DNA from 3 places in the Staphylococcus sp. GW823-FHT05F06 genome. Region 2 is predicted to be linked to each of the others. Evidence: riboswitches for the same ligand, from Rfam matches in the RefSeq annotation. Region 2 holds a riboswitch; each other region holds the start of a gene.
What was found. Region 2 has a riboswitch for thiamine pyrophosphate ahead of AC1Q7N_RS08155 (ABC transporter substrate-binding protein). Riboswitches for the same ligand answer to the same signal wherever they lie in the genome.
Positions count from the first base shown of each region.

Region 1 (10,834 bases), on a different contig from region 2:
TTATTATTCATACAGTAGAAAAATTTTTAATGTATAAGGACTTTGATGAAATCATCATTGCCACGCCTCAAAAGTGGATCAATTATATGCTCGATTTGCTAAACAATTATCAATTAGACGATAAGAAAATAAAAGTAATACAAGGCGGAGACGACCGAAATCACTCTATAATGAATATTATAGAAAGCATTGAGCAACATAAAAAATTAAATGATGAAGATATAATCGTTACCCATGATGCAGTTAGGCCATTTCTAACAAATCGAATTATTAGAGAGAATGTGGAATATGCCAGTCAATATGGTGCAGTAGATACGGTTGTTAATGCTGTTGATACTATCATTTCTTCAAATGATGCACAATTTATTTCTGGGATTCCAATAAGAAGTGAGATGTATCAAGGACAGACGCCTCAAACTTTTAAAATAAAAGAGTTAAAGGATAGCTATTTATCGTTAACTCAATCTCAAAAGGAAATATTAACTGACGCGTGTAAAATACTCGTAGAATTGGGTAAGCCAGTAAAATTAGTCAAAGGAGAGTTATTTAACATAAAAATAACAACACCATATGATTTAAAAGTTGCGAATTCAATTATTACTGGAGCTGTTGATAATGATTAATCAAGTATATCAATTAGTAAGTCCACGACAATTTGAAGCAACATTTAAAACTATTGATTTACATAATCATAATAGCAAAGTTATTGTTCGACCCTTATATTTGTCAATTTGTGCAGCCGACTTGAGATATTATTGTGGAAATAGAGATAGCAAAATTTTATCTAAGAAATTACCTATGTCATTGATTCATGAAAGTGTAGGTGAAATTGTATACGACTCTGAACATCGACTGAAAAATGGAACTAAGGTTGTTATGATTCCCAATACACCGTCTAAATCGCATAATATTATTGCAGAAAATTATTTAACTTCTAGTCATTTTAAGTCAAGTGGTTATGATGGTTTTATGCAAGATTATATAGTAATGAAACCTGATAGAGTAGTCACTTTACCACAAGAAATTGATTTGAGTGTAGCGTCGTATACTGAATTAGTTACAGTTAGTGTTCATGCAATAGATCGTTTTCAATCAAAAGCAATACCACAATTTGAATCATTGGGGATATGGGGAGACGGTAATTTAGGGTATATCACTGCAGTTTTACTAAAAAAACTATATCCTACTACAAAAATAATAGTTTTTGGAAAAACATTATATAAATTAAGCCGTTTTTCATTTGTAGATGAAATTATTCAAATTGACAATATTCCTCAACATATCAAAATTGATCATGCATTTGAATGCGTGGGTGGTAAAGGAAGTCAGCAGGCTATTGAACAAATTATTAATATTATTAATCCTGAAGGGAGTATCGCTTTATTAGGAGTGAGCGAACTGCCTATACAAGTGAATACAAGAATGGTTTTAGAAAAAGGTTTAACTATAATTGGTAGTAGCAGAAGTGGTTTAAAGGATTTTGAAAAAACTATTGAATTGTATCGTAAATATCCTGAAGTTCTTAATCAATTAGCATTACTTAAAGGTAAAGAATTTGAAATAAATACCATAGAAGATCTCATTACAGCGTTCGAATATGATATTTCTAACGCATGGGGAAAAACAGTTTTAAAATGGAATATTTAAAGAAAAGGAAACAACTATGACAAAGCAAAATATATTTATAGATGACATTTATTGGGAACGTGTCCAACTCTTCGTCAAAGGACATTTTGAAGGAGTAAAACCTACAAGAAATTTCCTTCTTAGAAATCTAACAGAAACAAAACTATTAAATGCCAATCATGTTAATATTCAAGGGTCAACTTTTGAGGCAAGATTTAATATTGCTATTTTAGAAAAAGGTAATTTTTTAGGTACAGGCAATTATATATTAATCAACCGACAAGAAGATGAATATGTCTGCCAAATTAACCCCAAATTTTTGAATGATAAAAAAAATCAGATGACTTTAGAGGAGTTAAGAGATTACAACTCACTTGAGACCCAATCGTTACAAAAAAGTTATTTATTAAAAAAGTATGGTAAAAGTTTCCAAAGATATAATAACAAAGAGATTAAATCTTACGTCATTGTTCCGGCAATATCCCAAGAAATTAATGAGTTTATTTTTAAAGTTCAATATAAATCTGAAATAAAGAAAATAAGTAAACTTAAGCAATTATCATACATATTACATAAAGCTTTGAGGAAAATTAGCTTCAATGTGAGAGATAAAATATATTTGTCGGTATTTAACATTTCCAAAACAGTATATAAGAATAATAAAAATCATGTTTTGTTTACATCAGATTCTAGAGCAAATATGTCAGGAAATTTTAAATTTATATACGAAGAAATGCTTAAACAACAATTGGACAAAAAACTTGTCATTCATTCTATTTTTAAACCTAATATAGCAAATAGGAGATCGTTTATTGATAAATTAAAATTTCCATATTTTTTAGGAAAATCTAAATATATCTTGGTTGATGATTATCATCCGATGATATATAAACTTCAATTTAGAGAAAACCAAGAAATAGTTCAAGTATGGCATGCTGTGGGTGCTTTTAAGACTGTAGGATTTAGTAGAACTGGGAAAAAAGGAGGACCTTTCATAGACTCTATTGGACATAGGAATTATAGTAAAGCTTATGTTTCGTCAAATAATGATATTCTTTACTATGCTGAAGCTTTTGGAATTGAAGAACATAGGGTTATTCCAACAGGTGTTCCACGTACGGATGTTTTGTTCGATGAATCTTATAAAACACGCATTAAACAAAGTTTAGAAACAAAATTACCAATTATAAAAAATAAAAAAGTCATTCTTTTTGCACCTACATTTAGAGGAAATGGACATCGCACAGCACACTATCCTTTCTTTAAAATTAATTTTGCAAGATTAGCTAGTTATTGTGAAGAACATCAAGCTACTGTTCTGTTTAAAATGCATCCTTTTGTTAGAAATAAATTAAATATCCCAGCAATTTATAGTAAATATTTTTTAGATATTTCAAATTACCGCGAAGTAAATGATGTATTGTTCATTACGGATATTTTAATCTCTGATTATTCTTCTTTAATCTATGAATTTTCAGTTTTTAAAAAACCAATGCTTTTTTATGCTTTTGATTTGGAAGATTATATTTACACGAGAGATTTTTATGAACCTTATGAAACCTTTGTTCCTGGTAAAATAGTGAAAACTTTTGATGAGCTTATTTTAGCTTTAGAAAATAATGATTTTGAATTAGAAAAGGTGAAGCCGTTTTTAAATAAAAATTTTAAATATAAAGATGGTAAATCAAGTGAACGATTAGTTAAAGATTTATTTAACAAATTTTTTCAGTAAAAGAATTTAAATTTTCTAATTTATGATAATTGTAACAATGGGTAAATAATAAGTTAAAAAATTTATATCATAGTGAAACAACTCTAAATCTAGTCATGTCTAGTAAATTTTCAAAGTATAGTTAAGTCATTTTGTTTTTAGCAAGTTCTAGATTAGTGATGTACAAAACGTATTATGAATAGAGTCTTTTAAAGTATGTATTAATTAATAAAAGTACCTAAAGAAAATAGCCATTTTTAATTTTGAACCCAATTTTAGTTTTTATACTTAAATAAAGTTCAGTTTCCTATAATTGTCATGTAATCTATAATACAATAGTTTATGTAACTATAATTAATATAAAAATCATTTTCAGGAGAGAATTAAAATTGGAATGGATATTATTTGATAAAGATGGTACATTGATTGAGTTTGACAGTAGTTGGGAAAAAATTGGCGTACGTCTCGTTGATCAACTTTTAGAAACCTTTCCAGTACATGATAAGGAAGCGGCACATCGCCAATTAGGCATTATCGATAAAAAAATTAAGCCAGATTCTGTTATGGGATCGGGTTCATTAGGTGAAATTATAGAGTCTTTTAATGGTGTAACAGGTAAAGAAACATCAGATTGGACAAAGGATACGAGTCAGGAACTCATTGATTCAAGAGTGCCTGAAAACAATTGGATTGATGGTGTACAAGAAACTATTCAAGCTCTTAGAAATGAAGGATATCACATAGGTATAGTAACAAGTGATACTAAAAAAGGAGTCGATCAATTTCTGGAGGAAACGCAAACTAGAAATCTCTTTGATTTAGTAATTTCTACAGAAACACACGCAGAAGAAAAGCCACATCCTAAAGTTTTAGATCCACTATTTAATGCTTTTGATGTTAAACCAGAAAAGGTAGCAATAGTAGGAGATACGGCCAACGATATGAAAACCGCGATTAATGCTCATTTAGGATTAGCTATCGGTGTGCTAACAGGCGTGGCTAAAAAAGAGGAACTCTACGACGCAGATGTCATCATTAATAGTGCAAAAGATGTTAAACAAGTTATAGAGCAATACGGAAAATAAAGTTTTTAAATTGAGTAAGACGTAGATGTGTGAGTCGATTCGCACGTCTACGTCCTTTTTCTTTTAATAATACATAAAAAACATCGGTTTTATGAGTCGAGATTTAATAATGTACGTAGTGTAGATTGATTATAAGAATTTTTAAATAAAGCACGACGTTGTAGTTCTGGTATAATGTATTTTAAAAAATCTTCAAGGCTATGGGGTAATGAAGGTGGCATCAGATTAAAGCCGTCTGCAACGCCTTCATTAAACCACTGCTCCATCTCATCCACTATCTCCTCAGGTGTACCTATAAGAGTAAGATGACCACCACCGGCACTTAAGTAACCTAATAATTCTCTTACAGTCGGTTGTTTATCTTTTATAATGGCTAAAACTGTTTCATATCGACCAATCGGACCTTTGAAATTTTTAGCAGGAGGTAAGGGAGGAACTGGTTCATCTAATTCCCAATCTGAACAATCTTGTTGAACAAAAAAACTGAGTTGCTTTAAAGCATCTTCAATGGGTAATTTTTGATCAAGTTCTGCTTTTTTTGATAATGCTTTTTCATGGGTTTCACCTACATAAGTTACTAAACCAGGGAAAATTTTAATTTTTCTATCTGGATGTTGAGTTTTAGAAATAGCATCAGACAATTTCTTTTTATAACTACGTGCTTGCTTGATATCCCATGAAACAGAGTAAACAGCATCAGCATATTTTGCTGCTAATGCAATACCTTCTTTTGACGCACCGGCTTGCATAGATACTGGTTTACCTTGAGGACTTTGTGGTGTTGTATGTGGTCCTCGTACTTGAAAATAGTCTCCCTCATGATAAAAAGGTTTAATATCTTTAGACTCAATAATTTTGTTGTTGTTTTTATCTGGTACATAAGATGCAGTTGACCAAGAAGTGAATAGCTGATTCATTACCGATGCAAATTCATCTGCTTTTTTGTAGCGCTCATGTCTTTCTGGTAAGTATTGAAGACTGTGATTTTGGGCTTCAATATCTGTCATGGATGTGACTAAATTCCAACCCACACGGCCATGAGATAAGTAGTCTAGACTTAATAATTGACGAGAAGCGGTGAATGGATTTGAAAATGTACTCGATATTGTTGGCACTAATCCTATATGTGATGTAACTTGTGCAATAGCTGATAAGTTAATTATAGGATCAAACCAAAAAGCGGGCATAGTAGTATTATCACTTGCATTAAAGGCTTGATTATCTGCAAAAAAGACGATATCCAAAAGACCTTTTTCAGCTATTTGAGCTAAATGCTGATAATAAGATATGTTGCCGATATCCTCAATATTAGAATCTTTCATACGCCATGCCGCTTGATGATGACCACATCCATACAGTAACACACCTATGTTAAGAAAGTGATTATTTGTCATATGAACACCTCATTAATTATTATCTTTTTGTAAAAAATACACAAACAATTAGTTCATTGTTAAACCACCGTCAACGGTAATATTTTGACCTGTTACGCCACGTGCTTCATCTGAAGCGAGATATACGACCATATTGGCTACATCTTGAGGTGATGTTACTTTTCTAAGAGGTGTAGTTTGAGCAATTAAATCAAATACTTCAGGTGTAGTGACTGCACTTGCATCAGTCGTTTTGAGTAATCCTCCAGAAACAACATTTGCTGTAATACCATATTGTCCAAGTTCTGCAGCAATATTACGAGTAAAGCCAATGAGACCTGCCTTTGCTGTTGTATACTCATGATAAGGTACGACTGGATTTTGATACAAATTGGTTCCAATACTAACAATGCATCCACTTTGTTGTTCTATAAATTGTGGTATGACGCTTTGAGTCACATTAAATGCTCCTTTTAAAGTACCATTAAGTTGTTGTTGATAATCTTCCCAAGTTAAATCTTTAAACGATTTTTGCTGATTTGGATCAAATTTAAAACCAACAAGTGCATTATTAATGACTATATCTATTTTTCCAAAATGTTGTGTGGCAGTTTGAATCATTCGATTCACATCGTTTCTGTCTGTCACATCAGCTTGAATAGCTATAGCCCTACTTTGATTATAATTTCTAATTAATTTTTCAGCTTTATCCTTATTTTGTTTGTAATTAACAACAACATTGTAGCCTTTTTCTAGTAAAGTTATTGCAATTTTAGCGCCTAATCCACGACTACTTCCCGTGATAATTGCAGTTTTTTTCATCTTTATGCCCCCAATAATTTTTATTTGTATAAGAAAAAATGCACAACCTTCATGAGAAAAGTTGTGCATCCAAATCAATATATAAAGACAGAATGATAATTAGATGAGATTCAACACTTTCCTCCGCTAGTATAAGCTAGTTCAGGTTCAAAGGGTTTGGATGATATCCATCTCAGTTAAAAAACACCCCTAGTGCATATAATTCAGTTATAGTATAAACATAGAATTTTTATAAAATATTGTCAACATTCTTAATAATAGCTATATCTGTTATTTTAATATTTGAGTAAAAGGTATATGAAATAACTTGTGAAAGTATATAAATATAAGCTCTAATTTTCTACAATTAGATATATTATCTTGTATCCACTTGTCGGTATGCTTTAATAACTTGAGCAATTTTATCAATGACTGAATCAAGGGAGTCTACGTCTTCGTGTATGTCATATTCATTAATATTAAGTCGAACAACAGGACATGCATTAAAATTGTTAATCCAATTTTCATACCGTTTAAATAGTTTTTTCCAATATTCTGGATCTGTATTGATTTCCATGTCACGTCCCCGCTGTTGAATACGATCAATTACTTCATCATAATCACATTCTAGATAAATCAGAACATCAGGCTTTGGAAAATAAGGTGTCATAACCATTGCATTAAATAATTCGTAATACGTGTGGTAGTCGTCAGCACTCATTGTTCCTTGTTCTTCGTGCATTTTTGCAAAAATATCCACATCTTCATAAATTGAACGATCTTGAACGAATCCGCCACCATACTCAAACATGCGTTTTTGTTCCTTAAAACGTTCAGCAAGAAAGTAAATTTGAAGATGAAAGCTCCAACGTTCAAAATTATGATAAAATTTATCTAAATAAGGATTATGGTCTACATTCTCAAAGGAAGTTTTAAAATTTAACTTGTCAGCAAGTGCTTGTGTTAACGTAGATTTACCAACCCCTACAGTGCCAGCAATGGTTATTACTGCATTTTGAGGAATACCATAATTATTCATCTTTATTTTCTCCAATCATAGGTTTTACTAAATTTAAAATATTTTGGTAATCGTAATCATTTTTAACGAAATCTTGTTGAGATGTATCAATTCGAATGACATTTGCACCGTCATTCTTTAATGATTCATAATAAGCAAGATAATCTTTTTTTAAAGTAAGTAAATAGTCATCTTCTATTTGAGATTCAAAGCTACGATTACGTTGTGCAATTCTAGATTTTAATACATCTAAATCAGCATCTAAAAAGATAATTGTATTTGGCATTTCGATATCTTCAGTTAAAATATCAAAAATACGACTGAATTTATCAAATTCTTTAGCATCTAAAGTATTTTTAGCAAAAATTTTATTTTTATGAATATGATAATCGCTAACTATACCTTGATTTAGCGACTCAATATCTCTAATCTGTTTATATCTGTTACATAAAAAGAACATTTCAGTTTGAAAACTCCACTTTTCTATATCATCATAAAAATCAGATAGAAATGGATTTTCATCAACAATTTCTTTCTCTTCATAAAAACCAAACGTCTTGCTTAATCGGTGAGCAAGAGAGGATTTACCAACACCTATAGGTCCTTCGATTGCAATAAATGGTTTATTCATAATCACTTCTCCAAATGTTAAGATAGACAATGAGTATTGTACCATAAGTGAGGTATTCCAACACATATGAAAAAAAATCATGATTACATGCGCTTAGCAATTAATGAAGCACACAAAGCCAAAGCATTAGGAGAAGTTCCAATCGGAGCAGTTATTGTTAAAGAGGATCAAGTCATTGCACGTGCACATAATTTAAGGGAAACATTGCAGCAACCTACTGCCCATGCAGAGCACATAGCGATAGAACGGGCGTCAGAAGTTGTCGGCAGTTGGAGATTAGAAGAATGTACGTTGTATGTTACATTAGAGCCCTGTGTCATGTGTGCGGGCACTATTATTATGAGCCGTATTCCAAAGGTTGTGTATGGTGCTACTGATCCCAAAGGAGGATGTTCAGGAAGTCTTATGAATTTATTAGAACAACCGCAGTTTAATCATAGGGCAATCGTAGAAAAAGGAATTTTAGAAGAAGAGTGTGCAGAACTATTGAGAAGTTTTTTTAAGGAAATACGTGAAAAGAAAAAAGCAGAAAAACAGGGGAAGATACAAAAGGATATAAATTTGTTAAAATGATGTCGTACATAAATAAACGTATTTTTGAAGTCCAGTAAATCGTTAAAGATTGTGTGATAACATATAACAATGATGAAGTTAAGACACATGCTACACACATTAATTTTAAATCAATTAAAAAAATTCATATAGCATCACTTTAAAATAAGTGGAAACGAGGTCAACTAATGATAAAGCTAATAGCAACTGATATGGATGGAACATTACTTAACGCTGGTCATGAAATCACCACTATGAATCAAGAAGCGATAAAATTTGCGCAAGCGAACGGCATTACAGTAGTTATTGCAACTGGTAGAGCATTTTATGAGGCACAAACACCTGTTGCTGAAACAGACTTAAAAGTACCTTACATATGTTTGAATGGTGCAGAAGTTCGTGATGAATCATTTAATATAATGAGTACATCGCATCTTAATCATGATTTAGTACACAAAATTACTACAGCACTTAAAAATAATCATATTTATTATCAAATTTACACAAACCGTGGCATATATACAGAAGATCCTAAACGTGATTTAGCAATCTATATAGATATTGCAGAACGTGCGGGTCAAAAAGCAGATGTAGACAAGATACGAAATAATATACAAAAACGCATAGATAACGGTACTTTAAAAGTTGTAGATAATTATGATTCAATTGAAGATATTCCTGGAGAACTTATTATGAAGGTGTTAGCTTTTGATGCAGATTTAAGTAAAATCGACCAAGTAGGTCAAGCGTTAGCATCATCACCAAATTTAGCAGTATCTTCATCATCAAGAGGTAATCTAGAAATCACTCATTCAAACGCTCAAAAAGGCATTGCCTTATCAGCTATTGCTCATCAATTGGGTATAGATTTAACAGATGTGATAGCAATAGGAGATAATTTAAATGATATTTCAATGCTAGAACGTGTAGGTTATCCAGTAGCAATGAATAATGCTACAGACGAAGTTAAACATATTGCTAAATATGTCACAGACACCAATGAAAATAGTGGAGTTGGAAAAGCAATCATGAAAATATTAAAAGAAGAAAATAATTTAGAGGTGTAAAATAATGAAAGGTTTAATTATTATAGGGAGTGCTCAAGTAGGGTCTCATACGAACGCTTTATCAAAATATTTAAAAGGTCAACTCGGCGAACATGATGTTGAGGTGGAAATCTTTGACCTAGCTGAGAAACCCATTCATCAATTGGATTTTGCTGGTACAACACAAGCAGTTGATGAAATTAAAAACAATGTCAAATCTTTACAGAGTAAAGCAATGGAAGCAGATTTCTTAATTTTAGGAACGCCAAATTATCATGGATCGTTTTCAGGTATTCTTAAAAATGCACTTGACCACCTTAATATGGACCATTTCAAAATGAAACCCGTGGGACTCATTTGCAATAGTGGAGGAATAGTAAGTTCTGAGCCATTATCACACTTAAGAGTCATCGTACGTAGTTTACTTGGTATTGCTGTACCAACGCAAATTGCTACACATGACTCTGATTATGCTAAATTAGAAGATGGTACCTTATACTTAGAAGATAATGAATTTCAACTACGTGCAAAATTGTTTGTTGATCAAATTGTATCCTTCGTAACAAATAGTCCATATGAACACTTAAAATAATCATATTTTATGATTTGTTTTTATCAAGCAATATCATTAAATTAGCTCCCTTTGATGTTTTTAGTAAACATTAAAGGGAGTCTTTATATTTATTGCCTTAATAAAACATATACATGATTTTTGAGATTTAACTTTAAAATATTCCATAAAACACTGTGACAGAGATGTGCATAATACTAATATGAAACACCGCGGTTATTTATATTTTTATCATTCGAAATAGTTTGGTGACAATTTTTTTGATGAATATAGTAATAATTTCAACTATTTATGTTATTAGAATTTTAAGAAATGTAGAGCGAATTAATTAACTGTTTATTAAATGTTTGTTAACATATTTAAAAAATATTGCAAAAAAGACTTATATACTATATTGTATTTTACTCTAGAAACGATTTT
Region 1 covers NZ_JBXAHW010000014.1:15,727-26,560, reverse strand. The annotation lists gene AC1Q7N_RS09380 (IspD/TarI family cytidylyltransferase) at 1-623, shown strand, start outside; gene AC1Q7N_RS09375 (alcohol dehydrogenase catalytic domain-containing protein) at 616-1,647, shown strand; gene AC1Q7N_RS09370 (CDP-glycerol--poly(glycerophosphate) glycerophosphotransferase) at 1,664-3,358, shown strand; gene AC1Q7N_RS09365 (HAD family hydrolase) at 3,727-4,422, shown strand; gene AC1Q7N_RS09360 (NtaA/DmoA family FMN-dependent monooxygenase) at 4,512-5,816, opposite strand; gene AC1Q7N_RS09355 (3-oxoacyl-ACP reductase) at 5,865-6,617, opposite strand; TPP riboswitch at 6,719-6,818, opposite strand; gene AC1Q7N_RS09350 (deoxynucleoside kinase) at 6,973-7,635, opposite strand; gene AC1Q7N_RS09345 (deoxynucleoside kinase) at 7,628-8,245, opposite strand; gene tadA (tRNA adenosine(34) deaminase TadA) at 8,312-8,818, shown strand; gene AC1Q7N_RS09335 (Cof-type HAD-IIB family hydrolase) at 8,986-9,864, shown strand; gene AC1Q7N_RS09330 (NADPH-dependent FMN reductase) at 9,869-10,435, shown strand.
Region 1: it holds a riboswitch for thiamine pyrophosphate, as region 2 does, so the genes downstream of both, AC1Q7N_RS09355 (3-oxoacyl-ACP reductase) here and AC1Q7N_RS08155 (ABC transporter substrate-binding protein) in region 2, are expected to answer to the same signal.

Region 2 (10,834 bases):
TTAATAGCCCCCATAAATGTTAACTTGCGTTCTTCACTCATCGTAAAAACCTCCTTATGTGGTTAGGTCATTTGTTCTTATATCTTTTAATAAATATTCCAATCTTCTGATTTAAGCAAAAACATCCTTGTATAATGAATCCTCATCTGGTAATTCGCTTTCTTCAGCAAATTTCACAGCATCTTCTACAGCTTGTTCAGCTGCTTTTTCTATTTCATCTGCTTCTTTTTCAGTGAGCCAATTTTCTTCAATTGCTCTTTTTCTAAATTCTACTGTCGCATTTTTATCTGCGTTACGATCATCTGGTGATTTTACTTTTTGCTCATCACCTTCAAAATGTCCATATTTACGATACGTATCACATTCAATTAACGTTGGTCCTTCACCTTTTTTAGCGCGTTCTACAGCCTCTTGTGTTGCTTTATATACTTCCATAACATCCATGCCATCAACACGTACACCCGGCATATTATAAGCCGCAGCACGCTCTGCAATTGTTTCAGAAGCACTTGCGTAGTCATGTGTTGTTCCTTCAGCAAATTGGTTATTTTCACATATAAAAAGAACAGGTAAATCTAAAATTGAAGCAAAATTAAGACCTTCATGGAAATTACCTTCATTTGCAGCACCATCACCAAAGAAACATACCGCAACATTATCTTTACCTTGATTAATGATAGAAATACTTGCACCAATTGCTAACCCAAAACCACCACTGACAATACCATTCGCACCGAGCATTCCTTTGTCAATTTCTGCAACATGCATTGAGCCACCTTTACCGTGACCTAATCCGTCACGTTTACCCATAATTTCTGCCATCATACCATTTAAATCGCATCCTTTTGCAATCGCATGACCATGACCACGGTGTGTACTTGTAATATAGTCATCATCATTTAATTGAGACATAACACCTGTTGCAACAGCTTCTTCACCTACATATAAGTGTACGAATCCTGGAATTCTACCATCACTAAAAATTTTGTGTACCTTTTCTTCAAAAAATCGAATTTCGTTCATCGTTTTATAAATCCAATGTGCTTGTTCTTTTTCCATTTTCATTGTCAATTCCTCCTATCTTTCATAGGTCATAAAGTTTAAAACTACATATGAATTGCAGAATCAAAAAATGCATCTGCACTCTCACCTATTGCTTCTAATAAAGCCGGGTGTGGTTGAATAATTTGAGAAAGTTCATGAATCGTACCCTCTGATGCTTTGACACTTAAAAGTTCTCCAATTATATCTGTAGCATGTGGTCCTACAATAAAAGCACCAAGAACCTCTCCATACTTTTTATCAACGACAAGTTTAATAAATCCTTCATTTTCTCCTTTGATTAACGCCTTTGCATTCCCTTGAAATGCTGATTGAGTCACTTTCACATCATAACCAGCCTCTTTAGCTTGCTCTTCTGATAACCCAACTGATGCTGCTTCAAGTCTTGTGTATATACAACGCGTAATATCTTCTTGACGCACAAGTGACGGCTGTTTGTTCATTATTGTTTCGACAACATGAATGCCATGCGCACTTGCTGCATGTGCAAGTTGATATCCTTTAATTAAATCTCCTATAGCATAGACATGTTTTTGACTCGTTTCATAATGTTCATTGACTTTAAAGAATTTACCATCCATTTCCAAATTTAAATCTTTTGCAACTTGCGTATTCGGTTGTCTACCTGTTGCAACAAGAAGGGTATCAAAGCTAACATCATCTTGCCCATCTAATATTATTTTCGATTCCTTTACTTGTTTTATCTTTGCTTTCGTCAGTATCTTAATACCTTGATTATCTAAATGTGCTTTTAACATTTCTCTAGTTTCGTTGATTTCAGTTAATAAAATGTCATCTGCAACTTCTATTATCGTAACTCTAACCCCAAGATCAGCCATTGAGGATGCGAGTTCTGTTGCAATCACACCCCCACCGATAACCGCTAACTGTTTTGGTAGCTTCTCTAAATCGAAAAATGTATCGGTTGTTTCATAATTGACTTGATCTAACCCATCAATTGGTGGAATGAACGGCTGACTGCCAGTTGCTAAAATTATATCTTTCGCTTGATACGTTTCATTGTTAACGTCCACTTTTAAGTTTTTAGAAATTCGTGCTTCCCCTTCAATATAAGTAACTTTATTTTTCTTTAACAACTGCTTCACGCCACCCGTAAGTGTTTGTACAACTTTCTTTTTTCGTTGGACAAATTGAGTAAAATCAATTTTTAAGTCTTTCGTTGTGATTCCCCAATCGTTTGCAACTCGTATGCTGTGTGCTTTCTCGCCGTGTTCTAACAACGTTTTAGAGGGGATGCAACCTACATTTAAGCACGTGCCTCCAGCATTATTTTTTTCAATGACTGCAACATTTTTACCAAGTTGCGCACCACGTATTGCAGCTACATAGCCACCAGGTCCAGCTCCTATTACGATTAAGTCATATGATTTACTCATATAATAAATGCCTCCTTTCACCAATAGTACGTTGTGCCATCCCAATTTCATTTGCATGAGGAATAAGAAATTTTACATTTGTAAGCGCTTTCTTATTCCTTCGATTCCATTCTACTTCAAGTATTTTGAGTTTTCAAACAATTGTATGTTGTTAATTATTAATACTTTATAAACTTTATAAATTACTGTTTATCTAACTCTTAAACTGATTTAAAAAAGTAATGATGTTTGAACGTTGTACGATTATAAAAAGACCTGTACATCAGCGTGTGATAAGACTATGATTAAAATGTAAAAAAGATTTAGGTAAAGGAAGATGGTGTCGTGGGAAGTACTGTTAAATATCGTAAGTTTATTCTACCTATTGTCGTTGGTTTAATTATCTGGGCATTGACGCCTATTAAACCAGATGCCTTAAATGATCAAGCTTGGTTTATGTTTGCTATTTTTGTGTCAACCATCATTGCTTGTATTACCCAACCTATGACTATAGGTGCAGTATCAATCATTGGTTTTACAATCATGATTTTGGTTGGAATTGTTGATACAAAAACTGCCGTTCAAGGCTTCGGTAATAGTAGTATTTGGCTTATTGCAATGGCCTTTTTCATTTCAAGAGGATTTGTAAAAACAGGGCTAGGTCGACGTATTGCTCTGCAATTCGTTAAATTATTTGGAAAGAAAACGCTTGGTTTGGCTTATTCACTTGTTGGTGTTGATCTTATCTTAGCTCCTGCTACGCCAAGTAATACAGCACGTGCTGGTGGTATTATGTTTCCAATCATTAAGTCCTTGTCAGAGTCATTTGGTTCATCGCCGAGAGATGGTTCTGAGAGAAAAATGGGTGCGTTTTTAATCTTTACTGAGTTCCAAGGTAATTTAATTACTTCAGCTATGTTTTTAACAGCTATGGCCGGTAACCCTATAGCGCAAAGTTTAGCTGAAAAAACGGCACACGTTCAAATTACATGGATGAATTGGTTTGTTGCTGCTATTATACCCGGATTGATTTCTCTCATCGTTGTCCCTTTCATTATTTATAAATTATACCCACCAACTGTTAAAGAAACGCCTAACGCTAAAAAATGGGCTACTGAACAACTAGAAGAAATGGGACATATGTCTATAGCCGAAAAATTGATGGTTGGTATCTTTATCATAGCATTGGCTTTGTGGGTATTAGGAAGCTTCATTAATGTTGATGCCACGCTCACTGCATTTATTGCTTTAGCATTGTTACTATTAACAGGTGTATTAGCGTGGTCAGATATTTTAAATGAAACAGGCGCATGGAATACACTCGTTTGGTTCTCAGTTCTTGTATTAATGGCAGAACAATTAAACAAGTTAGGCTTTATCCCATGGTTAAGCAAACTCATTGCTCAAGGTTTAAATGGCTTTAGTTGGCCTATCGTTTTAGTTTTACTCATCTTGTTTTATTTCTACTCACATTATTTATTCGCAAGTGCAACAGCACATGTCAGCGCCATGTACGCCGCGTTACTCGGTGTTGCAGTCGCTTCGGGTGCACCGCCATTATTCAGTGCATTAATGTTAGGGTTCTTTGGTAACTTACTGGCATCAACAACACACTATAGTAGTGGACCAGCGCCCATATTATACGCAGCTGGCTATGTTACACAAAAGCGCTGGTGGACTATGAATATTGTACTTGGTATAGTCTATTTTATTATTTGGATTGGTGTAGGTTCACTATGGATGAAACTCATAGGTATGATGTAAAGTTAGAATTTTAATTAAACTTCAGTTCATCAAATATATTGTAAGCTAACGTTTGAAACGTTAGCTTATTTTTTTGCATCATACTCCCAAGATTAATATTTACTATATTCATTTTGCTTTTTATTCAATTCAACTATGTTATTCTGTACATAGATTAACTAGTATCACTAGGGGTGCAATTCAATTTGCTGAGAGAAAGTCTACTTTCAACCCTTGAACCTGTTGGTTAGCACCGGCGTAGGAAAGTGAGCAATATTGATAACTGTTTCTTCATTCACTTTTTTACGCAATAATTAAATGGATGGAGGAATTTTTTATGGACAAATTAACAGTAGGTTTAGAATGGTTTTTAAATCCTGATCATATGCCGTTAATCTTAGGTATCGAAAAAGGTTGGTTTAAAGAAGAATCATTAGAAATTGAGATGATTGAATCAAAGGAACACTTTGACGCACTAGACGAGATTGAAAATGGTTCAATGGATATCGCGATTACTGAACCTATTCATCTGGTTCAAGATAGAGCTAAAGAACAAAACGTCATCGGGTTTGCGAGATATCTTCACACTAACGGAGGTATTATGTATAACAAAGATAAAAATATCGCTCGCCCCAAAGATTTAATCGGTAAACGGCTTCAATATCCTGGCGCTCCCGGTCCAGGTGGTATTGCCATGGCTAAAACGATGATTGAAGCTGATGGTGGCACATATAAAGAGGGTGACATCACACCAGTTAATCATAGCTTTTATCATACTGATGCACTTTTAACTGATAAAGCTGATGCTGCTACACTCATTTTCGAAAATTTTGAAATTCTTGAAGCTAGAAATCAAGGACTTAATGTAGATTATTTTCCACTTAAAAATTATAATGTACCCGATTTTTGTCAACTCATTTTCATTACTACACCTGAAGTATTAAATACGAGTGAGGTCAAACTTAAAAAGTTTCTGAAAGTCATTCAAAAGGCCATTCATTACATCAATCATCATTTAGAAAGTGCAATTGAAATTTACTCAACGTATACTCAAACTGATATCTCTAACCAATTAAACAAAGATACAATTGAAGCAACAGCTAAATGTTTTACAAATGATTTGTCTATGAGTTCCGACTACTACAATGATTTACAGTTGTGGCTTAAAGAAGTCAATGATATTAAAGACACGATTAACCCAACTTTATATTTTACAAATCAACTACTATTCAGTCGATATACAAAATAAAAAATATACCTTCACTCTATTTAAACGTTAATGTACACATCAATAGTTAGAATCAATATCTAATTTAGAGAATGTACATCAAATAAAGTGAAGGTATATTTATTTTACTATTTTACAACTGGGTTTTTCTTAATTTGAACATATTGAGAAATACTATATAACACAATACCTATCCATATAAAAATAAAGGTAATCAATTGATCAGTGTTAAATGGCTCTTTAAAGACAAAGATACCTAAGATAAACATGATTGTCGGCCCTACATACTGAATGAAGCCAGTTAACGATAATGGAATTCGCTTAGCACCTGCTGAGAACAGAATCAATGGTATTGCTGTAATTGCACCTGAAAATAGTAGCCAAAATGATGATATATTTAATCCAAATGTTATGTGTTGTTGCTGCCATAGGTAAATAACATAGATTAAACCGGCTGGTGCAGTAACAATACATTCAATAGTGATGCTACTTATCGCATCGATATGCACAATCTTTTTTAATAAACCATATATACCAAAAGAAAATGCTAATAGAAGTGAAATAAATGGAAATTCACCGATTTTTATTGTCATATAAAGTACGCCTACTAGTGCAAAGATGATGGCTAACCATTCGAATTTATTAAATCTCTCTTTTAAAAATATAAGCGCCAAGACGATACTCACTAGTGGGTTAATGTAGTAACCTAAGCTAGATTGTAGCACGTGACCATTAGATACTGCCCAAATAAATGTCCCCCAATTCACTGTAATAACATACCCTGCAACTATGATGGCAATAAGTTGCACGGGATGCGATACCAACTGATTAACATCTCTAAAAAAAGCGTTCCGTTGATTTTTTCCTATAATGAGCACAAAAATCATAAATATCACTGAAAAAATAATACGGAATGCCAAAATTTCAAAAGCGCCTATTTCATCAATTAAACGCCAATATATGGGTAAAATCCCCCATAAAATATAAGCACCTAAAGCTAAAAATATTCCTTTTTTATACTCCGAAGACACCATTAACCCTCCCTCAATATAAATGATTAAAAAATGAGACTCATTCCAACTCATTGACAGTTATGTAATCAAATTTACTAATAAAACAGCAATATTTACACATATCTGTTTGTGTACAGCTTTTGATTTTATAATCAATCTTCATTAAAATAAGCACGTTTAATACTTGGTACATCAATTGTTTGAGACATATCTATAAAGTATTGTTTTTGCCACTCTTGTGTCTTGTGAGCGACACGATTTAAATCTTTCTCCCATGTAGGATACACTCGAAAAGCCATTTTCCCTTTAGATGCATGATTTCTTAAAATACCTTTATGAAAAAGTACATGTTTTGGAAAAATAAACTGACCTACTTGAGAATCATCCATCACGTGTACAATTAATTTCCCAGGAAATGACTCATAGTCAAATGCTCGATTTTTCTTTGTTTTATCTTTTTCCCAAAGCGATAAAAAATATCCTTTTTTCTTTGTTGTTTTCTTAGCTAACCTACTTTTAAATACGTAGCCATTAATATTAAAATTGTATGCCTCATAAGATTGATTCCACTGTTCATCTCTTATAATTAATGATTGTTGTAAGTTCATTATCTTTATGATGTGATTCAACAATCGAACTGAAGACTTCATCTTCATACTCCCCTTTACTTTTAGTCTCAAAGTTCAATACATCGACGCAAACTCTGAAATACTTTTATAATAAATATTTAAAATGGGCATATATTTATTCCCTTTGCTTTATTTTTAATCTACGATATCGATTAAGTGTCGCAATAAACTCCTGCTTTCTAGGTAGCGCTAAATGACCAGGATGCCCCTGATGATTTGATATAACATCTAATCCGTGTTTCTCAATCCGTTGATACAAACTATTGGTCAATTCTACAATCGTACTTTTGTCATCTAGCAATTCATTTTTTACATAACTTAACATCATCGCTAAACCTTGTGTTTGACTGTCATCGACAAGTTGTTCTAAGCCAGAAATATGAATAGTTTCCTTACCATACGTTACTACATTCAATCCTTTAGCTTTAAAGCGATCACGTTTCCCTTTTTGATTAAAACTCGCTCTCAACGGAATTCTTGATGGAATGTGACCGAACTGATAGTGAGAAGAAAGCCTTCTTTGATAACCGTCTGACTGCGCAATGTCTTTAGCATGTTGCGTAACATCTTTCAACACATATTCATCCATCATCAATACTTGATCTGCCACGTCAAAATAATCTCCCGAACCTCCAACGATTAGAATAGTCGACACGTTATGGTCGTCATATAATGCTTTTACCTTATTAGAAAAGGGGGTAATCGGCTCTTTTTCGGGAGCAATTAAACGTTGCATACGACCATCACGAATCATGAAATTCGTTGCAGATGTATCTTCATCAATGAGTAACAATGATGCTTGTGATTCTAAAGCTTCCATGACATTTGCAGCTTGAGACGTACTACCACTCGCATTTTCAGTTGAAAAATGTGTAGTATCTCTTTCACCTGGCAAATGATCAATAAATGGCTGGATATTAACATTTTGAATACTTCTTCCGTCTTCAGCACGAATTTTCATTGCATCTTGATTTGTGATCACATATTCTCTACCATCACCAGCAATATGATTATATACACCTCGTTCTAACGCTTCAAGTAATGTTGATTTACCATGATAACCGCCTCCAACTATTAGTGTAATGCCTTTAGGAATACCCATACCCTTAATAACTTTGCCACTCGATAGTTTCATTACAATCTCATATTGTTTAGGACTTTTAAATTCAATAGCGTTATTCATAGGGAGATCTGAAACACCACTTTTTCTTGGTAAAATAGCACCATTTGCTACAAATGCAACAAGGTCACGTTTTACTAACTGTTGTCTAATCTCCTCTTGATCTATCATTAATTCAACTTGTTGTTCCAATTGTGAAACATTAATGTTGCGATAACATAAGGCATGTTCTACTATTTGAGGTAATACATTAATAAGTGTATGTCTTGCTATTCTACCTAATATGGTACGTCCTCGTGCTGGTAATCCAACTTCAATACGTGCCTCAATTTGACGATTCTTAATTACTACTGCGGTACGCTCTAAGATTTCTTGGCCACAACTATCAATTTGAATTTTACTTACTTTTTTATCTTGGGCTACTATTGATTGAATCTGCTTATGAAACACGCGCGTTAAGTAATCACTCACAGCCCGTTGTTTCAGTTCAGAATTTAATAAAGAATCAGGAAATTTTGCTTGTTGGCGATCTATAACAACACTCATCTTAGATGGTGGCGCAAATGGATCAGCTTGGATATGGTCAATACGTAGTTTAAATAAATTAAATTCGTATAGGTCTTTTATTTGCTTATACGCACCGTACTTTTGACCGTCTAACGATGTTAAAGTCTGTTCAAGTGCTTGGGCACTTTTCATATTTTCAACCTCCAACGTTCATATATCATTACTATTATTCTTGTGCCTATTATCAAGTGTACTAAACGTTGACATTCCTACAAAAATATTTGAACTAAAAAATACTCCAAATTTTCAACTATACATTGAAAATTTGAAGTACTTCACATTGTAATTATTCAGTTCTTGCTCCTGTACGTTCACGTAATTCATATTCTATTTCTTCTAAACTACGTCCGCGTGTTTCTGGTAAGAATTTAATTACGAAAATCATCGCTAAAACACCTATGAATGCAAAGATTAAAAATACCCATTCTGTACTTAATGCATCACTTAATATTGGGAAGAACAATGACACGATAAGCGTTCCGATATTTAGCACAAGCGCTGAAATGCCCGTAGCAGCGCCACGTGCGCGCATCGGGAATAATTCAGGTAGCATAACCCATAGAACAGGTCCCCAAGAAATCCCAAAGAATACAATAAATAATGATAAACAAACAATAATAATCCACGCTGATGAAGCAATTCCAATTGTCCAAATTAAGATTGCCATAATTAATAATGAGGCAATCATACCAATATTACCACCAACAAGTAGTTTTTTACGATCAATCTTATCTACTACAAAAATGGCAACTATTGTTACAAGAACATTAATAGTTCCTATACCAACTGAACCTAATATAGACGCCGCTTCACCCAGTCCAGCCTTAGCAAAGATTGAAGATGAATAGAAAATGACTGCATTGATACCAATAAATTGCTGGAAAATAGCAAATATACAACCTACAATTAATATTCTACCTAACCATGGTGATTTAATGACTGTCCATGTAGATTCAGAGATAGCGTTAATTTCTTTCATCTCTTTAAGTTCTTTATCAATTTCGCTATCGTCATAAGTAATCTTCATCACTTGACGAGCGGCTTCTTCGTTTCTATTTTCAAGTAACCATCTTGGACTCTCAGGCATAAAATAAATACCCACAAGTAAAATAACCGATGGAACAACTGCTAATCCTAGCATCCAACGCCAACCCTCAATATCCGCAAATGCATAGTTGACTAAATATGCTGCTAAAATACCAATTGTAATCATTAGTTGATTAAGTGAACCTAGTGAGCCACGATATTCTGTCGGTGCCATTTCACTTAAATAAACAGGTACCGTAGACATCGAACCACCCACTGCTAAACCAATAATTAAACGTCCAATAATTAATAATGCTAAATTGGTTGATGCAGCAAGAATCAGTGCCCCAATAATAAATACAATAGCGATGAGCATTACTAGACGTCGACGACCTAATTTATCAGCAAGTGGCCCACTGCTTCCCGCACCGACTATTGCGCCAATTAACATTGAAGACACAACGATACCCTCAGTTGTACTATTGAGAGGTATGTCTTTATGTATAAATAATAAAGCACCGGAAATCACACCATTATCATAACCATATAATAAGCCACCAAGTGCTCCCAAAATAAAGATTAAATACTTATTTGCTTTCATTCGTATCATTCCTTTTTCTACAGCTAGACTAATTATAATGCCTTTATGAAAGCGTTTCAACATAATTTTATTAACATTTACTTATTAATACTTGATTTGATATTCAAATCAAGTATTAATAAATATCATCATATTGCTTAAATTATCTATATCAATAACTTCACTAATCATAGCAATTTAAATATAATCATTGATTCTAGTAATACATATATAAAACACCCTATCCGCTCACAATTTCTATCGACCGGATAAGGTGCCTTTGATTTTTCTTTATTTAATTATTGTTTATCTGTCACTTTTTCATTACGTACCATATCTTCAAACATGTTGTCCCAGAAATCTTCTAATTCTTCTTTAGAGATACGAACTTCTGATGTATCTGTACCAACGAAGTCACCATGGTCCCAATTATGTTTAACTGGTGTCACTTGCCATACTCCTTTTTGAACTTGATCTGTCGCAGACGTAT
Region 2 covers NZ_JBXAHW010000011.1:2,402-13,235, forward strand. The annotation lists gene AC1Q7N_RS08135 (alpha-ketoacid dehydrogenase subunit beta) at 1-41, opposite strand, end outside; gene AC1Q7N_RS08140 (thiamine pyrophosphate-dependent dehydrogenase E1 component subunit alpha) at 112-1,065, opposite strand; gene lpdA (dihydrolipoyl dehydrogenase) at 1,107-2,459, opposite strand; gene AC1Q7N_RS08150 (anion permease) at 2,784-4,202, shown strand; TPP riboswitch at 4,362-4,463, shown strand; gene AC1Q7N_RS08155 (ABC transporter substrate-binding protein) at 4,519-5,430, shown strand; gene rarD (EamA family transporter RarD) at 5,538-6,440, opposite strand; gene AC1Q7N_RS08165 (MepB family protein) at 6,575-7,072, opposite strand; gene AC1Q7N_RS08170 (ABC-ATPase domain-containing protein) at 7,167-8,870, opposite strand; gene glcP (glucose transporter GlcP) at 9,025-10,365, opposite strand; gene lip (YSIRK-targeted triacylglycerol lipase) at 10,644-10,834, opposite strand, start outside.

Region 3 (10,834 bases), on a different contig from region 2:
GTAAAGAATAAGCAACAATCATTGCAATAAGCATTAATAATAAGATTGGCGTAATGAAAATTGATAATAATAATCCATGTACCATAATATTGATAAATTCTGTAAGAAATTTAAAGAATAAAATACTGCCCATAAAGAGTTGTAAATAATAATATTTATCCCTTAAATAATAAGTTAATGTAGTTGCAATATAAATAATAATAATGAAAAGTAGCAATAATAATGTTACCCACTCAACTACATATTGCGTTTGTGATAACTCCCATTCACCAGTTAAGAATAATGCGTTTCTATTATTAAATTCTAGAAAAGCAAAAAACAGAATAATTACACCACAAAACAATTGAACATACATAGGTTTAACCCATTTAGGTTTTTTCATCCAATTTGGAATATCGTCCTCTTGTATATCTACTATGCTGTTAATTTTTTGCTTAAATTTGTCCCTTTTGGCTCTAATTTTATCTAAATCAACACTTCTTCTAGTCTTACGTGCATACTCGGTTGTCTTATTTTGTAGTTGTTTTAAGTGAACTTTAGTTTGATTAGATACATTGCCTTTATTAGTTCTTGAAAGTTCAGGTTCCTCTTCGCCTAATTCTTCTTTAGTGAGTGGTAATGAACGTCTTAGGAATAAGAAATTCCATATAGCCATCTGACCTAATAACCACATAATAATGAAGAATGTATTTACACTTAAAATATCAATTGATTCAATTTCATTTGCGTCAATACGTCCATATAGCGAAATTTGGGTAATAAGATAACTCATTCCATAAGTTACAATAATCCACATATAATGGTTCTTTCGATTGTCTTGGTTCAACTCATCTTTATAAACTATGTAACCAATATGAACTGTAAAAGGAATAATAAAGACGATAGCAAAAAAGCCATACACTTGTGTCATTAGCAATAATGTAATGATAAAGTACATAATGCCAATAACTAAAAAGAAAATTGAAATGTCATAATCGTATTTAATAGTTCTAAATAAAGTGTGACCTAACAGCATCACTAGAATACCAAATACGATGATTACTATGGCACTTGTAATTGGAAAGCCACCAATAAATTTACTCATCACTTTTATAATCTCGGCAAAAAAGGCATTTAGGAATTCCCATACGTTATGCACATGCGTATCAACCTTTTTGTCACCTTTAAATTGTTTGATTAAAGGTAAGTTAATAAAAATAATGAGACCTGTAAAAAGTGAAACGATACCGATGATATAACTAAATATAATTTCGGTGTGTTTCCTAAGAAAAGACATACTGTTCACCTCAAAATTATTATATATGAAGATCGTTTAATTGTCTTTAAAATATCATGAAATACATCTATAGTCCTACAAACGTTTATTAATAGAATAACGGGGTAAAACATTTGTGTAAACAGAAATCCTATTAAAGAGGTGAATTTTTATGACAAATAAAGAATTCGAAAAAAAATCAGCAGAAAAAGCCAAAGAAGTAGAAGAAAAACTTAAAGAACAAAACGAAGAAAAAACAGATGATATCGAACAAACAAAGAAAGATATTCAAGATACACTAGATTAATTTCACTAATGATATAAGTGTTTATGCTAGATAATAAGATGATCTATTAGCATTTAAATCGTTGAATCATTGAGTTCATAAGTAATATAAAAAGACAATTTCTATTAAAATTTTTGATAGAAATTGTCTTTTTTCTGTACTAATAAAGGCGTTCATCTATGATTATCATTATAATAATTTCTTTTAATACAAATCTACGTTATTATTTAACCTTTTTTATTTCACAGTTGACATTTATGTAAAATTCAGCAGAATATTTATTTATCCAAAAGAAATTACACAACAATTTTACGACTACTTTTTCGAAAGATTTGCGTCATAGCTCTTAAATCATTATTAATATCAATGATAGAAAAAACTGTCGCCAAAATTCTAATCTTGGACGACAGTTATATTTATCATTTAATTACACTATAGTAATTTATGTTTACGTAACAATTCTTCAATGAAAGTACCACGTATTTTCTTCAGCACTGTATTTAATACTGATCTTTTAATAAAGTTTTTATTAACAAGTTCATGTAAAGATTTACGATCATTTAATTCATAAAATGCATCCATCAGTACGCGTGCATCAAATTCAGAGGCATAAACTTCAGGTACACCTCTATCAACATCTAATAATTGATAAACAGCTTCCATAGCTGTTCTAACTGAATATTCTGTAGTGAATACAGTATCCCGTGCTGTTTCTGCAAAGTTTCCAATAAATGCTAAATTTTTAGAGCCATTCGGTACTACTAACGGTCGATCTTTGTATGCTCTAGGCATGAAATATGCAGTTACATATGGCATATAAACAGGAATCGTGTTACATTCTGATTGAGCTAATTCAACAATTTCCTCTTGTGGAACACCCATATGATATAACCATTCTTGACAGATTTCACTACCAGTACATTCCGTGATTGGTTTTTTAATGAAGTCTCCTTTTTCGTCAGAGTATAATGCGTAAATCCATACACTAACTTGATTTTTAGGTTGTTTCTTAAATTGTTGCTGACGGTTCACTGTAAAACTAAGTTGCCAACTCGAATTAGCGACAGAAATGATACCGCCTGTGACTGTCCGACCTGATAAAACATCTCTTTTACATAATTGTTCGATATATGAGATTATTTTTTTATTATCTGTTGTTGCCGTTGCTGATACGAACCAACTTTTAGCTGGAATGTGATCACAGAATTTCTCAGGTCTTCCGAATTCAGGACTTTGATTAGCTAAGTTTTTCCATAATGTCCAACTACCACCTAAAGAATGTGTTATAGGAGCAGGGTGGTCATTATCACCATAGGTTGAACTTTCGGTAATACTTCCATTAGTAACAAATACCAAGTCATTAACTGTCAACGGGATAGATTCTTCTTTATCATCTCTAGTTAAAATGATTTCTCTAGCAATTTTAGTAGATGGTGTTGCATCAACTAAAATATTATTCACTTGTACTCCAAATTCAAAGTTCACGCTATGTGATTTTAGATATTCTATCATCGGTAATACTAAAGATTCATATTGATTATACTTAGTAAATTTTAATGCACTAAAATCTGCTAAACCACCAATATGATGCACAAAACGCATAAGATATCTACGCATCTCCATCGCTGAATGCCATGGCTCGAATGCAAACATTGTTTTCCAATAAAGCCAAAAATTAGAATTTAAAAAGTCTCTTGAAAAGACATCAGTGATTTTAACATCGTCTAAATCTTCTTCTTTCATCAAACATAAATTTAAAATTTCTTTAATTGCTTTTTTTGTTAATGTAAAATCACCATCAGTATCAATACGCTTACCTCCACTTTCAATCGCTCTACATTTAGAATAATTAGGGTCTTCTTTATTTAACCAATAAAACTCGTCTAACACAGAAGCATTAGTTTGCTCAAGTGATGGTATACTTCTGAATAAATCCCATAAGCATTCAAAATGATTTTCCATTTCTCTGCCACCACGTACTACATAGCCATGATGCTCCATATTGATGCCATCTAAACTTCCTCCTGAGATATCTAACTCTTCTAAAATATGGATATTCTCGCCTTTCATTTGTCCATCTCTAATTAAAAAACATGCTGCAGCTAAAGAAGCTAATCCAGCCCCTATCAAATAGGCTGATTTATTATCAACATTTTCAGGTTTTTTAGGCCGAGCAAACGCTTCATAATTACTATTTGTATAATACATAGAAACATCACTCCAATTAGATAAAGTTTGAAAATCTATATGATATCGCTTTCAATTGTATTTTACTCCTCTTTGTGTAATAAAACAAACAATTGGTTATTTTTTAATTTAGTTTACTTAAAACTATACTAATCATTTTTATTTAGCTATTTTTAATATCAAATTAAAGACTGGTTAGAAAAATTTAAATCATTAATTCTATAAATTTTACTTCGATACACATTTATTGCAATTCATCTCTATAATAGTAAATATATTTCTCATTTAAATAACAATACTCGAAAGAACCTTGACAATATATGATAAAAATCATACATTTAAATTAATTAAATAATTGAACGCACTAGGGGTGTATTCTTTACTGAGATGAGGCCAACCTCAAACCCTTCGAACCTGATCTAGCTAGTTACTAGCGTAGGAAAGTGTTGTTATACATCTAATCTAATGGATTATGATTAGATGTAACTTCTGACGCACAACTTTCCTAGAGAAGGTTGTGCGTTTTTTAGGAGGATGTTTTTTATGTCAAAAGGTTTGAAACTATCTGAAATTCTTGTGACAGTTTTAATTTCAGTAGTATTTGCCATCATTTATAACTTATGGTGGTTTGTTTACAATATTGTACAAGTTGCGGGTATTCACTTAGAACAACTTACATATGGTGTATGGTTTATGGCAGCAGTCGTTTGTTACTTAATCATTCCTAAGCCAGGTATAGCATTATTAGCAGAAATCGCAGCTGGAGCTGGTGAAACGATTGTTATGGGAAAATTTGATATACCTACTATCATATATGCGATATTACAGGGATTGGCTTGTGAAATTATATTTGCTATTTTTAAATACAAATCACGTTCTGCTGCTGTAGCAATGCTTGCTGGGTTAGCAACTGCTTTAATCTCTTTCCCAGTGGATTACTTCTATGGTTACTTAAACGAAGTTGCTGGATGGAACTTACTACTATTTATAGTTTTCCGTTCAATTAGCGGAATTGTATTAGCTGGTTTAGTTTCATACTGGATTGTCAAAGCATTAGATAAAACCGGTGTAACTAAATTCTTTAGACCAGCATCACAACAAGATTACGATAACCTATAAGGGGATTTTTTAATTGTTACGTGTTAAAAATTTACGTTTAAAGTATCCGAATGGTGATAGGAAAATATTCAATAACTTAAATCTTGAGATTAAAAATAAAGAAAAAGTGCTTTTACTCGGTCCTTCCGGATCAGGTAAAAGCACATTACTTAATGTATTAAGTGGAATAGTACCTAATTTAATTGAACTTCCGATGAAATATGATGAATTGAATATTGATCATGATAGTGGCGTTATATTTCAAGATCCAGATAATCAATTTTGTATGCCAAAAGTATATGAAGAACTTGCATTTGTTTTAGAAAATAGAAATATTCCTAGAAGTGAGATGGATCAAGAAATCGAAGAAGCACTAAAGTCTGTAGACCTTAATGTTACTCATAAAACATATGTCAATAATCTAAGTGGTGGCATGAAACAGAAGTTAGCTATTGTTGAAACAATACTACAAAAATCAAAGACACTTTTTTTAGATGAGCCTACTGCAATGCTCGACGTGAAAGCAACTGAAGATTTATGGAAGAAATTAATCAATCTTTGGGAAGATCAAACAGTTTTAATTGTTGAGCATAAGGTTGAACATATTTGGCAACATGTTGACCGCGTATTGTTATTAAATTATGATGGTGAAATTGTTGCTGACGACACCCCAGAACAAATCTTGGATCATTATGAAGCGTTATTAACTGAATATGGAGTTTGGCACCCTAGAGCATGGCACAGTGCACCACGCCCCATCCCATTACCTAATCAAACAAAGAACCTCTTATTTCATTTTGACGACGGGCAAATTATTAGAGGTAAAAAGACACTTTTTTCATCCAAGGAGCTTAAACTGTATTCAGGTGAATGGTTAACAATCACTGGTAAAAATGGTGCTGGTAAAACCTCTTTACTAGAAGCTATGTTACAACTGATTAAATATGAAGGTGACATGTTTTATCGCGATCAATTATTATCTAAAATTAAACAAGCGGCAAAGCATATGTATTTGGTATATCAGAACCCTGAATTACAATTTATTACTAATTCTGTTTATGATGAAGTGTATATTCATTATAATCACTTAGATCCTAAGCATGCGAATGATGAAACCATGGATCTGTTAAAATTATTACATTTAGATCAAGTTAAGGATCATCATCCTTTTGAAATATCAACAGGTCAAAAGCGTCGTTTAAGTGTTGCAACAGCATTAAGTTCAAAGGCAGAGATTATTTTACTAGATGAACCAACATTCGGTCTAGATAGTCATAATACATTTCAACTTATTAAGTTATTTCAAGAACGCGTTAATCAAGGTCAAACAATTATCATGGTGACACATGATCCAGAAATTATTAAACGATATCCAACAAGACGATTACGCGTGGAAGATGGGTGTCTTAAAGAAATGGAAGGTGAACACATTGTTTGAAAGATGGAAAAAACGCCACACCTTCGTTGATGATGTAAATATTATTACTAAGTTACTTTTAGGTATCGCATTATTCTTTTTCATTATATTTATCCATAACTTCGACTTTATGATTTATATCGTCATATTAATGTTTATGTTCTTACTTTTATTTAACGGTACAGAATTTAAAATAACGGCAATATTTATATTAGTTACAACCCTCTTTGCCTTGATGTCATCATTATTTATGATTTTATATGGTGATGGAGAACATATGCTTGTAAAATTTGGTATTTTGCAAATAAGTACAGAAAGTATTGTACGAGGTCTTCATCTATCTATGAGAACAATTACCGTTTCAATGTTTGGTATACTAATCGCATTGACTTCACAAATTGTAATGATTTTTTATAGTTTAATGCAACATTTAAAGGTAAAGCCAAAGTTTGCTTATGCTTTTATGGCAGCGATTAGAATGGTTCCACTTATAATAAGTTCTCTTATTCAATTAAGACGTTCCCTAAAAATGCGTTATCAAATGATAGATGCATCTAACTATAAAGGAATCAAGCGTCTTAATCATTTAGTCATACCTTTATTAAGTCAAAATATTCGACGTGCACATCAACTTTCAGTTGCAATGGAGTCTAAAGGTTTTAAAGATGGTCCGAGAACATACTACTATCGGGTACCATTTTCATATAAAGATATCGTATTTATTGCTTGTATATTAATTATCATTACTTTGTCATTTGTCTTATCATCATACCTTCCAATTACTGGTATTCATGATGTCCGTTTTGGACAATTAGACTAATAATCATACACCAAATATTTAATTAAAAGTAAATATTCATTTTATTCCAATGTAAATAGAAATCATAAAAAATGTCCTTCGTTGATCTTATCCAATCAACGAAGGACTTTATTTCAAATTGAACAACCAATTTTACTTAGTGATGGCTTTATTCCCAATATCATTACGATAAAAAAGATTATCACTTTTTATTTGTCGTGCATGTTCATATGCATTTGCTTGTGCTTTTTCAACTGTTGGACCTTCCCCTATAGCTAGGATAACTCTTCCACCAGAATTCACAAAACATTGACCTTCTTTCTTTAATCCACTCACATAATAATGAGAATCTAGATTAAAACCACTTATTTCATGCCCTTTTTCATATGAACCAGGGTATCCTTTAGATGCTAGCATTACTCCTACAACAGCTTCATCTTTCCAGTTAAAATGAATGGGTTGGCAATTTTCCAAATCGATAATGAGTTGCATTAAGTCACTTTCTAAACGTGTTAATAATACTTGTGCTTCAGGATCACCAAAACGTGCATTAAATTCAATAACTTTAGGTCCATCTTTTGTTAAAATTGCACCAATATATAGTAATCCGAAGAAGTCATGACCTTCTTGTGCCATAGCTTTAGCAATAGGTTGAGCAATCTCCTTATTGGTTTGTTCAAGAACAGATGCATCAATGTGGGGTACAGGGCAATATGCGCCCATCCCACCAGTATTTGGTCCTTGATCATTATCAAATGCTCGCTTATGATCTTGAGCAATACAGTCGAAAGGAACCGCATAATCTCCATTTACAAAAGTCATTAAAGAAAACTCTTCTCCTTCTAAATAACTTTCGAAAACGACTTTCCCTTTTTCTTCTTGATAAATTTTTTTGACCCCATCTAATGCGTCTTCTCTCGTAAAAGCAATAATAACCCCTTTACCTGCTGCTAAACCGTCTTTCTTTATTACGATTGGTAAATCACAAGTTTCAACATATTGCAACGCCTCGTTACGTGAACTTACTTCTTTATATTCTGCTGTAGGAATACGATATTTGTCCATTAATTGCTTGGCAAATAATTTTGAACCTTCAATTTGAGCGGCATCTTGTCCTGGACCAAACACTTTAATATTTGCATTTCTTAATAAATCAGCTAACCCATCTATTAAAGGTTGTTCAGGCCCAATGATTACCCAATCAATTGCGTTATGCTGAGCAAAATGTAAAATAGCTTGATGATCTGATTCAGCAATTTCACTGTGCACTTCAGCAATATTGACCATTGCATCATTTCCTGGAATCGCGTAAACCTTATCTACAATTGGAGATTGATTGATTTTAGAAGCTAATGCATGTTCACGTCCACCAGCTCCAACTATTAAAACTTTCAATAGATTACCCCTTTCTTTTCAAAAATTAATGTTTAAAATGACGCATACCTGTCATAACCATTGTAATGCCATATTTATTAGCCATATCAATGGAATCTTGATCTTTAATTGAACCACCTGGTTGAATAATTGCCTTAATACCATGTTCGGCAGCATATTCAACTGTATCTCCCATTGGGAAGAAACCATCTGAAACAAGCGCAACATTATCGTTAATTTCTATTGCTCTTTCGATTGCAATTTTAGCGGAACCTACACGATTCATTTGTCCTGCACCTATACCAACTGTTTGTTTGTTATTACTCAAAATCACTGCATTACTCTTAACGGCACTTACAACTTTCCAACCTAGAAGCATAGCTTCCCACTGTGCTTCTGTAGGTTGAGTGTCGGTAGCAACAGTCATGTCGTTTCGAGTCACATCTTTATTATCTTTATCCTGTACTAAGTAACCACCTGAAACGGAAACAAATTCTTGTTCAGCGTTATCAATTGTCATATCTATTTGTAATAAACGAATATTTTTCTTTTGTGTCAATATTTTTAAAGCTTCCTCAGTAAATTGAGGTGCGATAACTACTTCTAAAAAGATAGAATGTAATGCTTCAGCTAATTTAACATCTACCGTTCTATTCAATGCTATAATTCCGCCAAATATTGATTGATTATCCGCTTCATATGCATGTTGAAATGCTTCATCAATCGACTGTCCAATTCCTACTCCACACGGGTTCATATGTTTTACTGCTACAGCAGTTGGCTCGTTGAATTTTTTTACTAAACTGAGCGCTGCATCTGCGTCTTTAATATTATTAAAACTCAATTGTTTACCATGTAATTGTTTTGCACCAGCAATCGTATGTTTGCTATCAGATGTTCTAACAAAATATGCAGATTGTTGAGGATTTTCGCCATACCTTAGTGTTTCTTTATTGTCTTTGAAATAGTTAACAATAGCATGATCATATTCATTTGTATGTTGGAAAACTTTAACCATTAGTGATTTTCTATATGCTTCGTCCAATTGATGATTTTTAATTCTCTCAATTACCTCATTGTAATCGGAAGGATGTACGATAGTTGTAACATGTTTAAAGTTTTTAGCAGCTGCTCTTAACATTGTAGGTCCACCAATATCAATATTTTCTATTGCATCAGTTTCTGTTACATCAGGTTGAGCAACAGTCTGTTGGAAAGGATATAGGTTGACTACTACCATATCAATTAAATCAATATGTTGTTCTCGTAATTGCTCTAAATGATGTTCTTTATCTCGATCAGCTAAAATACCACCATGGACTGCTGGATGTAGTGTTTTAACACGACCATCCATAATCTCTGGAAATTGTGTTAATTCTGACACGGACTTAATCTTGATATTCGCATCTTCTAATACACGTTTTGTACCACCCGTAGAATACAGTTCATAGTCTAAATTAGTTAATGCTTTTGCAAACTCTACAATTCCACTTTTATTAGAAACGCTTAATATTGCTTTTTTCATTCTATAAGATACTCCTCTATTTAATGATTTTAGCTATAACTCTTGGATAAAGTTCATATTCTAAATGTTTTACTCTATCTTCTAATTGTTCTTTAGTATCGTCCGGTTTTATATCACATTGCTGTTGTTCAATAATTTCTCCCGTATCCATCCCACTATCTACATAATGGACAGTTGATCCAGTTACAGTATCTCCACTTTCTAACGCTTGTCCTATGGCATCTAAACCTTTGAATTTAGGCAATAATGAGGGATGTATATTTAATATCCGTCCTTCATAAGCTTGTAATAAGTCTTGGCCAACTAGTCTCATATAACCAGCTAATACAATCCACTGAACTTCCTCACTGGATAATAATTTAAGTAGATGCTGTTCATATAAAGATTTGGATGAAAAGTCTTTTGGCTTGTTAATATGAATTGGAATATTTAAATTTTTAGCTCTATCAATACAGGGTACCCCTTCATTATCTGTATACAGTGCCGTTACATTGATACCAGATAATTGCCCTGTTTGGATATGTTTTACAATATTTTCAAAGTTACTACCTGATCCTGAGGCAAAAATCGCTATATTGGTCACTATTCTACCTCCAATAAATGAATAGGTGTATCATCATCTTTTATAATCTCACCAATTTCATATGCAGTTGTATCCATTGCACGTAACGTTGTTAATGTTGTTTGAACATCTTTTTTGTCAACAATAATTGTATATCCAATACCCATATTAAATATGTTATACATTTCATTCGTTGAAATGTTGCCCTGTTTTTGAAGCCAATTAAAGACTTCCAACGTTGGGAATGATTGTGTATCTATTTTTGCTGATAAACCTTTAGGAAGGGCACGCGGAATATTTTCATAGAAACCTCCACCAGTAATATGGCTCA
Region 3 covers NZ_JBXAHW010000005.1:122,124-132,957, reverse strand. The annotation lists gene auxA (lipoteichoic acid stability factor AuxA) at 1-1,276, opposite strand, end outside; gene graF (glycopeptide resistance-associated protein GraF) at 1,428-1,562, shown strand; gene AC1Q7N_RS05145 (oleate hydratase) at 1,974-3,749, opposite strand; TPP riboswitch at 4,085-4,187, shown strand; gene AC1Q7N_RS05140 (ECF transporter S component) at 4,272-4,847, shown strand; gene AC1Q7N_RS05135 (ABC transporter ATP-binding protein) at 4,861-6,264, shown strand; gene AC1Q7N_RS05130 (energy-coupling factor transporter transmembrane component T family protein) at 6,257-7,063, shown strand; gene purD (phosphoribosylamine--glycine ligase) at 7,196-8,437, opposite strand; gene purH (bifunctional phosphoribosylaminoimidazolecarboxamide formyltransferase/IMP cyclohydrolase) at 8,463-9,941, opposite strand; gene purN (phosphoribosylglycinamide formyltransferase) at 9,958-10,524, opposite strand; gene purM (phosphoribosylformylglycinamidine cyclo-ligase) at 10,524-10,834, opposite strand, start outside.
Region 3: it holds a riboswitch for thiamine pyrophosphate, as region 2 does, so the genes downstream of both, AC1Q7N_RS05140 (ECF transporter S component) here and AC1Q7N_RS08155 (ABC transporter substrate-binding protein) in region 2, are expected to answer to the same signal.